Linked DNA regions of Thalassospira sp. TSL5-1. The protein of the gene in region 3 binds, or shares a complex with, the protein of the main gene of each other region. Links are inferred from orthologs where the notes say so. Each region holds a gene or a part of one and is shown on either strand. Other genes may lie near its edges.

The links.
Region 1: the proteins of accD (region 3) and accC are in contact, whole or in part, in a solved structure (PDB 8UXZ), measured with the Escherichia coli proteins. The link is inferred for Thalassospira sp. TSL5-1 from one-to-one orthologs.
Region 2: the proteins of accD (region 3) and accB are in contact, whole or in part, in a solved structure (PDB 8UXZ), measured with the Escherichia coli proteins. The link is inferred for Thalassospira sp. TSL5-1 from one-to-one orthologs.

The regions. Positions count from the first base shown.
Region 1 is NZ_KV880639.1:122,213-125,117, forward strand. It holds accC (acetyl-CoA carboxylase biotin carboxylase subunit), read left to right. Parts: upstream 1-733; coding sequence 734-2,077; downstream 2,078-2,905. Other genes in the region: aroQ (type II 3-dehydroquinate dehydratase), read left to right, coding at 1-254; accB (acetyl-CoA carboxylase biotin carboxyl carrier protein), read left to right, coding at 267-716; LF95_RS17450 (hypothetical protein), read right to left, coding at 2,126-2,905. UniProt on the Escherichia coli protein: This protein is a component of the acetyl coenzyme A carboxylase complex; first, biotin carboxylase catalyzes the carboxylation of the carrier protein and then the transcarboxylase transfers the carboxyl group to form malonyl-CoA.
Region 2 is NZ_KV880639.1:121,443-124,203, reverse strand. It holds accB (acetyl-CoA carboxylase biotin carboxyl carrier protein), read right to left. Parts: upstream 1,726-2,761; coding sequence 1,276-1,725; downstream 1-1,275. Other genes in the region: thiS (sulfur carrier protein ThiS), read left to right, coding at 2,429-2,761; aroQ (type II 3-dehydroquinate dehydratase), read right to left, coding at 1,738-2,184; accC (acetyl-CoA carboxylase biotin carboxylase subunit), read right to left, coding at 1-1,258. UniProt on the Escherichia coli protein: This protein is a component of the acetyl coenzyme A carboxylase complex; first, biotin carboxylase catalyzes the carboxylation of the carrier protein and then the transcarboxylase transfers the carboxyl group to form malonyl-CoA.
Region 3 is NZ_KV880638.1:284,316-288,935, reverse strand. The notes cover bases 1,677-4,620. They hold accD (acetyl-CoA carboxylase, carboxyltransferase subunit beta), read left to right. Parts: upstream 1,677-2,661; coding sequence 2,662-3,579; downstream 3,580-4,620. Other genes in these bases: LF95_RS10845 (bifunctional folylpolyglutamate synthase/dihydrofolate synthase), read left to right, coding at 3,582-4,620; trpA (tryptophan synthase subunit alpha), read left to right, coding at 1,759-2,607; trpB (tryptophan synthase subunit beta), read left to right, coding at 1,677-1,762. In the rest of the region: LF95_RS10870 (ABC transporter ATP-binding protein), read right to left, coding at 1-100; LF95_RS10865 (zinc-finger domain-containing protein), read left to right, coding at 236-412; more of trpB, read left to right, coding at 539-1,676.

The sequences.
Region 1 (2,905 bases), on a different replicon or contig from region 3:
CCCGTGTAAAGGGATGCGGCATCATTTTGAATGCTGCGGCCTATACTCATACATCGGTCGCTATTCTTGATGCCTTGCTGGCATCTGACCTGCCGATCATCGAGGTACATCTGTCGAATATTCATCAGCGCGACACATTCCGGCACCATTCCTTTGTTTCAAAGGCAGCAAAAGGCATGATTTGCGGCTTTGGTGCCCAAGGGTATGTTCTTGCCCTCGACGCGTTGAAACCCCTTATCGCTCCATCATCATAAAAGATAGTCGAAATGAGCAAGTTCAACATCGATAACGACGCCATTCGCCAGCTTGCAGAATTGCTGGACGAAACCAATCTCACGGAAATTGAAGTTGCCGATGGCGACAACAAAATCCGCGTTGCCCGCCAGGGCACCACCTATGCTGCCGCACCGGCCCCGGTTGCCGCTGCTCCGGTTGCTGCTGCAGCACCGACTGCTGCCAGCAGCGGTGATCTTTCATCGCATCCGGGTTGCGTTAAATCGCCGATGGTGGGTGTTGTCTATTTCGCACCGGAACCCGGTGCCGCACCGTTTATCACCGCAGGCAGCACCGTTGCCGAAGGTCAGACCCTGATGCTGATTGAAGCCATGAAAACCTTCAATCCGATCCGCGCACCGAAGGCTGGTAAAATCAGCCAGATCATTGCGACCGACGGCAACCCCGTCGAATATGACGAGCCGCTGGTCATCATTGAATAATCCGGGGTTATACCGCAATGTTTGAAAAAATCCTGATTGCCAACCGGGGCGAGATCGCGCTGCGTATCCAGCGCGCCTGCCGCGAAATGGGCATCAAAACCGTTGCGGTGCATTCCACCGCCGATGCCAATGCCATGCATGTTCGCCTGGCCGATGAAGCCGTGTGTATTGGTCCGGCAGCATCGCGTGACAGCTATCTGAATATTCCGGCCATCCTGTCGGCGGCCGAAATTACCGGGGCCGAAGCCATCCATCCCGGTTATGGCTTTCTCTCGGAAAGTGCCGATTTCGCTGCAATGGTCGAAGAACACGGTTTTGCCTTTATCGGCCCCAGCCCGGAACATATCCGGACGATGGGCGACAAGATTATGGCAAAACAGACGGCCGAAAAACTTGGCATTCCTGTTGTGCCGGGATCCGATGGTGAAATTACCACCGTTGAACAGGCCAAAAAATGTGCCGCCGACATCGGCTATCCGGTCCTGATCAAGGCATCCGGCGGCGGTGGTGGCCGTGGCATGAAGGTTGTGGAACGCGATGAAGACCTGGCCGAAGCCTTTTCCATGACCCGCAAGGAAGCCTTGCAGAACTTCGGTAATGCCGCTGTTTACATGGAAAAATATCTGGGCAAGCCACGCCATATCGAATTGCAGGTGATTGGCGATTCACACGGCAATGCCGTGCATCTGTTCGAGCGTGACTGCTCCCTTCAGCGCCGCCACCAGAAAGTTCTGGAAGAAGCCCCGGCACCCATGCTCTCGCCCGAGGAACGGGCGCGCATTGGTGGCATCGTTGCCAATGCCATGCGCGGCATGGGCTATCGCAATGCCGGGACCATCGAGTTTCTTTATGAAAATGGCGAGTTCTATTTCATTGAAATGAACACCCGTTTGCAGGTGGAACACCCGGTGACAGAGGCCATTTCAGGCGTTGATCTGGTGCGTGAACAGATCCGCGTTGCCGCCGGCATGGAACTGTCCTTTATCCAGGATGACATTGAAATCAATGGTCATGCCATTGAATGCCGCATCAATGCCGAGGACCCGCAAACCTTTGTGCCCTCGCCTGGTAAAATTCAGGAATATCATGCGCCAGGCGGTCTGGGTGTGCGTGTTGATAGCGGCATTTACACCGGCTATTCCATCCCGCCCTATTACGACAGCATGATTGCAAAGCTGATCGTGCATGGTCGTGACCGCGAAGAATGTATGATGCGCCTGCGTCGTGCGCTGGCCGAATATGCGATTGGCGGCATCAAAACCACCATTCCACTGCATCAGCGCCTGTTGGCCAATCCTGATATTCAGGCCGGGAATTACGATATTCACTGGCTTGAAAAATTCATGGACATGAAGAAGTAAAACAAAAACCGGGGATCAAACGATCCCCGGTTTTTGTTTATTACCACATCATGATGGTCGGATCGGCGAAGCGTTATTGACAGCCTCAGACTCCGGCGAAGGGGGCTCTATTGGATCGCCAACAGGGTCCTGTGGTTGTTGCACCACTGTTTGTGTCTGCTGTTGCTGTTGCTGCTGTTGCGGTTGCGGTTGCTGCTGCGCCAATATTGAGTTCATTTGCGAGGCATTACTAGAGTTGCTACCATTTAAACTCTGGTTGGCACTTGCCTGACTAATAACCGCACTCACTTGCTGCAATGCAGTTGGGTCGGCAGCTACAACCGTCGGATTATTGACCGCTGCATGTGTATTGGCAGCAACCTGCACACTTGCTGTCGGGTTCGCCTGATATACGACCGGTGATGTTGCAACCCGAACCGCCTGGGTCGCAACCTGCGCAACCTGGGCTGGCGCGGCCTGAATCACATTCGGGTTAACAATAATACGGGCCGCAATTGCGGCCACATTATTGGCAGAAGCTGGCGCGGAAGTCTGAACCGAACCGTTGCTGACAACATTAACAGCCACCTGCGCCGCCGCAAGGGCCGCCTTCGGATTAGACTGAACAAGCTGTTCTGCCGCTGCGACAACCTGCTGGGCAAGCTCCGCTTGCCGCGCCGGATTACCGGCACTCAAGACCTGTATCGCCTGCTGAATAGCACCTGCATTACCAGACAAAAGAGCCGCCCGCAAAGCAGGCGGCAACTGGTTTTGCACCCCCGACTGCTGGGCAAAAGCCGTTGTCGTTCCGTATGCGCCGACAAAAGCCGTCGAAACAAGGAAGGCAAC
Region 2 (2,761 bases), on a different replicon or contig from region 3:
GCAGTGGAATGGTGGTTTTGATGCCGCCAATCGCATATTCGGCCAGCGCACGACGCAGGCGCATCATACATTCTTCGCGGTCACGACCATGCACGATCAGCTTTGCAATCATGCTGTCGTAATAGGGCGGGATGGAATAGCCGGTGTAAATGCCGCTATCAACACGCACACCCAGACCGCCTGGCGCATGATATTCCTGAATTTTACCAGGCGAGGGCACAAAGGTTTGCGGGTCCTCGGCATTGATGCGGCATTCAATGGCATGACCATTGATTTCAATGTCATCCTGGATAAAGGACAGTTCCATGCCGGCGGCAACGCGGATCTGTTCACGCACCAGATCAACGCCTGAAATGGCCTCTGTCACCGGGTGTTCCACCTGCAAACGGGTGTTCATTTCAATGAAATAGAACTCGCCATTTTCATAAAGAAACTCGATGGTCCCGGCATTGCGATAGCCCATGCCGCGCATGGCATTGGCAACGATGCCACCAATGCGCGCCCGTTCCTCGGGCGAGAGCATGGGTGCCGGGGCTTCTTCCAGAACTTTCTGGTGGCGGCGCTGAAGGGAGCAGTCACGCTCGAACAGATGCACGGCATTGCCGTGTGAATCGCCAATCACCTGCAATTCGATATGGCGTGGCTTGCCCAGATATTTTTCCATGTAAACAGCGGCATTACCGAAGTTCTGCAAGGCTTCCTTGCGGGTCATGGAAAAGGCTTCGGCCAGGTCTTCATCGCGTTCCACAACCTTCATGCCACGGCCACCACCGCCGCCGGATGCCTTGATCAGGACCGGATAGCCGATGTCGGCGGCACATTTTTTGGCCTGTTCAACGGTGGTAATTTCACCATCGGATCCCGGCACAACAGGAATGCCAAGTTTTTCGGCCGTCTGTTTTGCCATAATCTTGTCGCCCATCGTCCGGATATGTTCCGGGCTGGGGCCGATAAAGGCAAAACCGTGTTCTTCGACCATTGCAGCGAAATCGGCACTTTCCGAGAGAAAGCCATAACCGGGATGGATGGCTTCGGCCCCGGTAATTTCGGCCGCCGACAGGATGGCCGGAATATTCAGATAGCTGTCACGCGATGCTGCCGGACCAATACACACGGCTTCATCGGCCAGGCGAACATGCATGGCATTGGCATCGGCGGTGGAATGCACCGCAACGGTTTTGATGCCCATTTCGCGGCAGGCGCGCTGGATACGCAGCGCGATCTCGCCCCGGTTGGCAATCAGGATTTTTTCAAACATTGCGGTATAACCCCGGATTATTCAATGATGACCAGCGGCTCGTCATATTCGACGGGGTTGCCGTCGGTCGCAATGATCTGGCTGATTTTACCAGCCTTCGGTGCGCGGATCGGATTGAAGGTTTTCATGGCTTCAATCAGCATCAGGGTCTGACCTTCGGCAACGGTGCTGCCTGCGGTGATAAACGGTGCGGCACCGGGTTCCGGTGCGAAATAGACAACACCCACCATCGGCGATTTAACGCAACCCGGATGCGATGAAAGATCACCGCTGCTGGCAGCAGTCGGTGCTGCAGCAGCAACCGGAGCAGCGGCAACCGGGGCCGGTGCGGCAGCATAGGTGGTGCCCTGGCGGGCAACGCGGATTTTGTTGTCGCCATCGGCAACTTCAATTTCCGTGAGATTGGTTTCGTCCAGCAATTCTGCAAGCTGGCGAATGGCGTCGTTATCGATGTTGAACTTGCTCATTTCGACTATCTTTTATGATGATGGAGCGATAAGGGGTTTCAACGCGTCGAGGGCAAGAACATACCCTTGGGCACCAAAGCCGCAAATCATGCCTTTTGCTGCCTTTGAAACAAAGGAATGGTGCCGGAATGTGTCGCGCTGATGAATATTCGACAGATGTACCTCGATGATCGGCAGGTCAGATGCCAGCAAGGCATCAAGAATAGCGACCGATGTATGAGTATAGGCCGCAGCATTCAAAATGATGCCGCATCCCTTTACACGGGCTTCCTGTATCTGGTCAACCAGAACACCTTCGTGATTGCTTTGATGAAAGGCAATTTCCAGGCCCTGTGTCGCGGCATGGTTCTCGCACAGTGACTTTATATCCTCGAGCGTGGTCGCACCGTAAATTTCGGGCTGACGCTGTCCCAGAAGATTAAGGTTAGGGCCATTTAAGATGTAGACGGGTTTTGTCATCCGGTCTCACATATCCAACAGTTTGTGGTGCGTTTATACCACGACGAAAGTCTGACGCAACGCCGCATTCCTTACATCCAGATCACGCAATATGCCAGCTTTGATGTGAAGGCACCGTTAAGGCACGCATTTGTCGGGGTGTGTCGTGGTATTGCGGCGGGGGGATGGATCACGTCTTGCCTTCGTTCCCGGTGCTGACCATACTGCCCGGCAGCATTCAAGGATTAGGAAAGTCAGCAGAACAATGCGCCTTACGATCAATGGTGAAGACCGTATCATCGAAAATGCCCCCACCGTCGCCGACCTGCTTGCGCAATTGAATATTGCCGCAACCAAGGTCGCCGTGGAGCGTAATCTGGAGATTGTGCCTAAAACGGCCTATGGTGCGACTGAGCTGGGCGAGGGCGACCGGCTGGAGATCGTTCATTTTATTGGCGGTGGTTCGGGAGAACCGGAACTGGCCGCTGCGGCGGATGACAGCTTTGTCGTGGCCGGGCACAGTTTTAAATCCCGCCTGTTGGTTGGCACCGGCAAATATCGCGATTTTGAGGAAACCCGCCTGGCAATTGAAGAATCG
Region 3 (4,620 bases):
TCAACGAAACGTTATCAAGCGCGAGCTTTTCACCCTGCGCGCTTTTATAGATCTTGGTCAGTCCTTCAACCTCGATCGCATAATCGGGCATTGCATTCATAAATGAATGATCTCCGCTCTTTTCCACATGGCGCAATTGCGCTAAACCGATGCGGAAGTGTTGATTGAATATGCGTTATGGGTATCATCCCGATCAAACCGGGGTCAATATCGCCGCAAACTGGGAACTAGATATATGAAGATCAGCGAAGAAATCAAAGTTGGCAGCCTGAATATCGCCTGCGACGGCGGCAAAGGGCATCTTGGTCATCCGACCGTTTATCTCAATCTTGAAGAAAAAGGCGAAGTCGTTTGCCCCTATTGCTCCAAGAAATATATCTTTGATAAAGAGCTGGCCCACGCCGACCATTAAGGTCCCCCGTCCGCACAGCGCCAGTCATCCAACCGGCGCCTGACTGCGTAGACATACGGTGTTACCTTCATTTGCCTGCCTCACCCGTCGCAGCCATCATGCTGCGGCCTAAAACGGGGACTATCCATGACGTCTGCTCCGACTTCCGTAAACAGTTTTCGCTCCATGCCCGACCCGGACGGGCATTTTGGCCATTTTGGTGGTCGCTTTGTTGCCGAAACCCTGATGCCGCTGATCCTGGAACTGGAGCAGGCCTACAAAGACGCCAAGGAAGACCCCGAATTCCGCAAGGAAATGGATTACTTCCTGAAATATTATGTCGGGCGTCCCAACCCGCTTTATTTCGCCGAAGGCCTGACCAACCATTTGGGCGGGGCCAAAATCTATTTCAAGCGCGAAGACCTGAACCATACCGGCGCGCACAAGATCAATAACTGCATCGGGCAGATTTTGCTGGCAAAACGCATGGGCAAAACCCGCATCATCGCCGAAACCGGTGCCGGGCAGCATGGGGTGGCAACCGCCACGGTTTGCGCCCGTTTTGGCCTGCCCTGCACCATTTACATGGGTGCAAAGGATATCGAGCGCCAATCGCCCAACGTGTTCCGCATGCGTTTGCTCGGCGCCGAGGTCAAACCGGTCACATCGGGCTCGCGCTCGCTCAAGGATGCGATGAACGAAGCCCTGCGTGACTGGGTCACCAACGTTACCGATACCTTCTATATCATCGGCACCGTTGCCGGGCCGCACCCCTACCCGGAACTGGTGCGTGATTTTCAATGTGTGATCGGCAACGAGGCCAAAGCCCAGATTATGGAAGCCGAAGGCCGCCTGCCCGATGAAGTGATCGCAGCCGTTGGCGGCGGGTCGAATGCGATGGGCCTGTTCCATCCCTTCCTGGATGACAAGGATGTTGCCATTACCGGTGTCGAGGCCGCAGGGCATGGCGTTCATACCGGCCGCCATGCCGCCAGCCTGACCGCTGGCCGCCCGGGCGTTTTGCATGGTAACCGCACCTATTTGCTGATGGATGATGACGGCCAGATCAAAGAAGCCGACTCGATTTCAGCCGGGCTGGATTACCCCGGCATCGGGCCGGAGCATTCCTGGCTAAAGGATATTGGCCGGGCCACCTATGTCTCGATCACGGATAAGGAAGCCCTGGATGCCTTTACCCTGTGTTCGGAAAAGGAAGGCATCATTCCCGCCCTGGAATGCAGCCATGCCATTGCACAAATCGTTAAAACCGCGCCGAAAATGGGCAAAGACCAGATCATTCTGATGTGCCTGAGCGGACGCGGCGACAAGGACATCTTTACCGTGGCTGAAGCACTGGGAGTCAAACTGTGAGTGACGCAATTATCGGCGGCCAGGACCGCATCGCCAAACGGTTTGAAAAACTGCACGCGGAAGATCGTGCCGGTCTTGTCACCTTCATAACGGCGGGCGACCCGGACCCGGAAACCTCGTTTGAAATTCTCAAAGCCCTGCCCGAAGCCGGTGCCGACATTATCGAACTGGGCATGCCCTTTACCGATCCGATGGCCGATGGCCCCGCGATTCAGGAGGCCTCCAACCGGGCGCTGGCTGCGGGCATGCACATGCGCAAGACACTTTCGCTGGTCCGTGGCTTTCGCGATCAGGACCACGAAACCCCGATCATCCTGATGGGTTATTACAATCCCATCTTTATTTACGGTGTGAACGAGTTTCTGGAAGATGCCCGCAATGCCGGTGTTGATGGCCTGATCGTGGTGGACCTGCCGCCCGAAGAAGACGCCGAGCTATGTGTTCCGACCGTCAATAAAGGACTAAGCTTCATTCGCCTGACCACCCCGACATCCGATGACAAACGCCTGCCCAAACTGGTTCAGAACACCAGCGGCTTTGTTTATTATGTATCGGTTGCCGGTGTCACAGGTGCGGGCTCAGCCACAAATGAGCAGATTGTCGAGGCAATGGCCCGCCTGCGGCGCCATACCAATTTGCCCATCGCGGTTGGTTTTGGTATCAAAACGCCTGCCCAGGCCGCCGAAGTTGCCCGCGAGGCCGATGCCGCCGTTGTTGGCTCGGCGATTGTATCAAAAATCGCAGAAAGCCTTGACGAAAACGGCAAGGCCACCGATAACACCGCCCTTGTGGTCACTGGCCTGGTACGTGAACTGGCCGACGGCGTGCGCAACGCCCGCAAATGATGTTGCGCCTGCCCGCAAGACCGATATAGGCAAAACCGAGGATCAATATCCGATATGTCGTGGCTGACTGAATTCGTCCGACCCAAAATTCAGAAACTGGTTCGCCGCAGCGATGTGCCCGAAAATCTCTGGCACAAATGCCCGTCCTGCGAACAGATGATTTTTCATCGCGATCTCGCGAAGAATAACCATGTCTGTCAGCATTGCGGCCACCATATGCGGATTTCCGCGCGCAACCGGCTGGAGCTGATGTTTGACAGCGGCAAATACCAGACCATCGAATTGCCGTCGGTCCCGGTTGACCCGCTGCGTTTCCGCGATCAGAAAAAATATACTGATCGCCTGAAAGCAGCCCAGGCCAAAGCCGAATTCAAGGACGCCCTGGCCGTTGCCCACGGCAGCGTTGGCGGCCACGACACCGTTATTGCCGTGTTTGACTTTGCCTTTATGGCCGGGTCAATGGGCATGGCCGTTGGTGAAGGCATCGTTGCCGCTGCCGAACTGGCCGTGGTGCAGGATGCCGCCCTGATCATCGTGCCCGCATCGGGTGGCGCACGTATGCAGGAAGGTATTTTGTCGCTGATGCAAATGGCGCGCACCACTGCTGCGATTGAAAAGGTCAAGGAAAAGGGCCTGCCCTATTTCGTCCTGCTGACCGACCCGACCACCGGTGGCGTTTCGGCATCTTTTGCCATGCTGGGCGACATTCAGGTTGCCGAACCAGGTGCACAAATCGGCTTTGCCGGTCGCCGCGTGATCGAAAACACCATTCGCGAAAAACTGCCCGATGACTTCCAGACCGCCGAATATCTGCTGGAACATGGCATGGTCGATATGGTGGTGCCACGCAGCGAACTGAACGCAACCTTTGGCCGCCTGATCGACATGATCCGCCGCCCCAAACCCGGCGCATCGATCGTGCCGATCAAGGGCGACAAAAAGAAAACCACCACTGCGGAAAAAGCTGACTGAAGATGCAGGTGCCCTCGCCAAGAAGTAGCGCCATTCTGGGCCGACTCGGCCTGCTTCATCCCAAGATAATTGATTTATCCCTGGGGCGCATTGCAACATTGTTGCAAAAACTGGGCAACCCGCATCTTAAGCTTCCGCCTGTTATCCATATCGCTGGCACAAATGGCAAGGGGTCTACCCTTGCCTATTTGCGCGCCATCTATGAGGCTGCAGGCCTGCGGGTCCATACCTCGACCTCACCGCATCTTGTCACCTTCCATGAACGTATCGTTCTGGCCGGTCAGCAAATCAGCGAAGACGAGCTTTGTGACCTGCTTGAAGAGGTCGAGCGCATCAATGATGGTGCCCAAATCACCTATTTTGAAATCACCCAGGCTGCGGCTTTCCTGGCTTATTCACGGGTCGAGGCAGATGTTCTGTTGCTCGAAACCGGGCTGGGCGGGCGCTATGACGCCACAAATGTGCTGCCCAATCCAGCCCTGAGCGTGATCACCCCGGTCTCGATTGATCATCAGGCCTTTCTGGGCGATACGGTTGAAAAAATCGCCTTCCAGAAGGCGGGCATCATGAAAGCAGGCATTCCCTGTGTTGTTGCCCCGCAAATGCTGCCGGCCTTTGATGTGCTGGTGCGCCACGCCAGCAAGATCAACACGCCGCTGGTTACCAATTTCGCCATCACGGCCGAAGATGACGACGGTTTTGACCTCCATATCGATGGCGAGGCCCTGCGCCTGCCTGCCCCGGCCCTGCCGGGTCGCCACCAATATGTGAATGCAATGGTCGCCACCGTTGCCGTGCGCAATGCCGGGATCCAGGCGAAAAATGGCGATGATATTGATATCGAAACGATTTCCACGGGCCTTAAAAATGCCCGCTGGCCTGCGCGCCTGCAGCGCCTTGCACAGGGCCCGCTGATCGACCTTCTGCCTGATGATGCCGAACTCTATGTCGATGGCGGGCACAATATCGCCGCCGCCGATGTCATCGCCAAATGGCTGGAACGCGCGCACGCAAACGGCGATACCGTTGTCGTTATGGGCA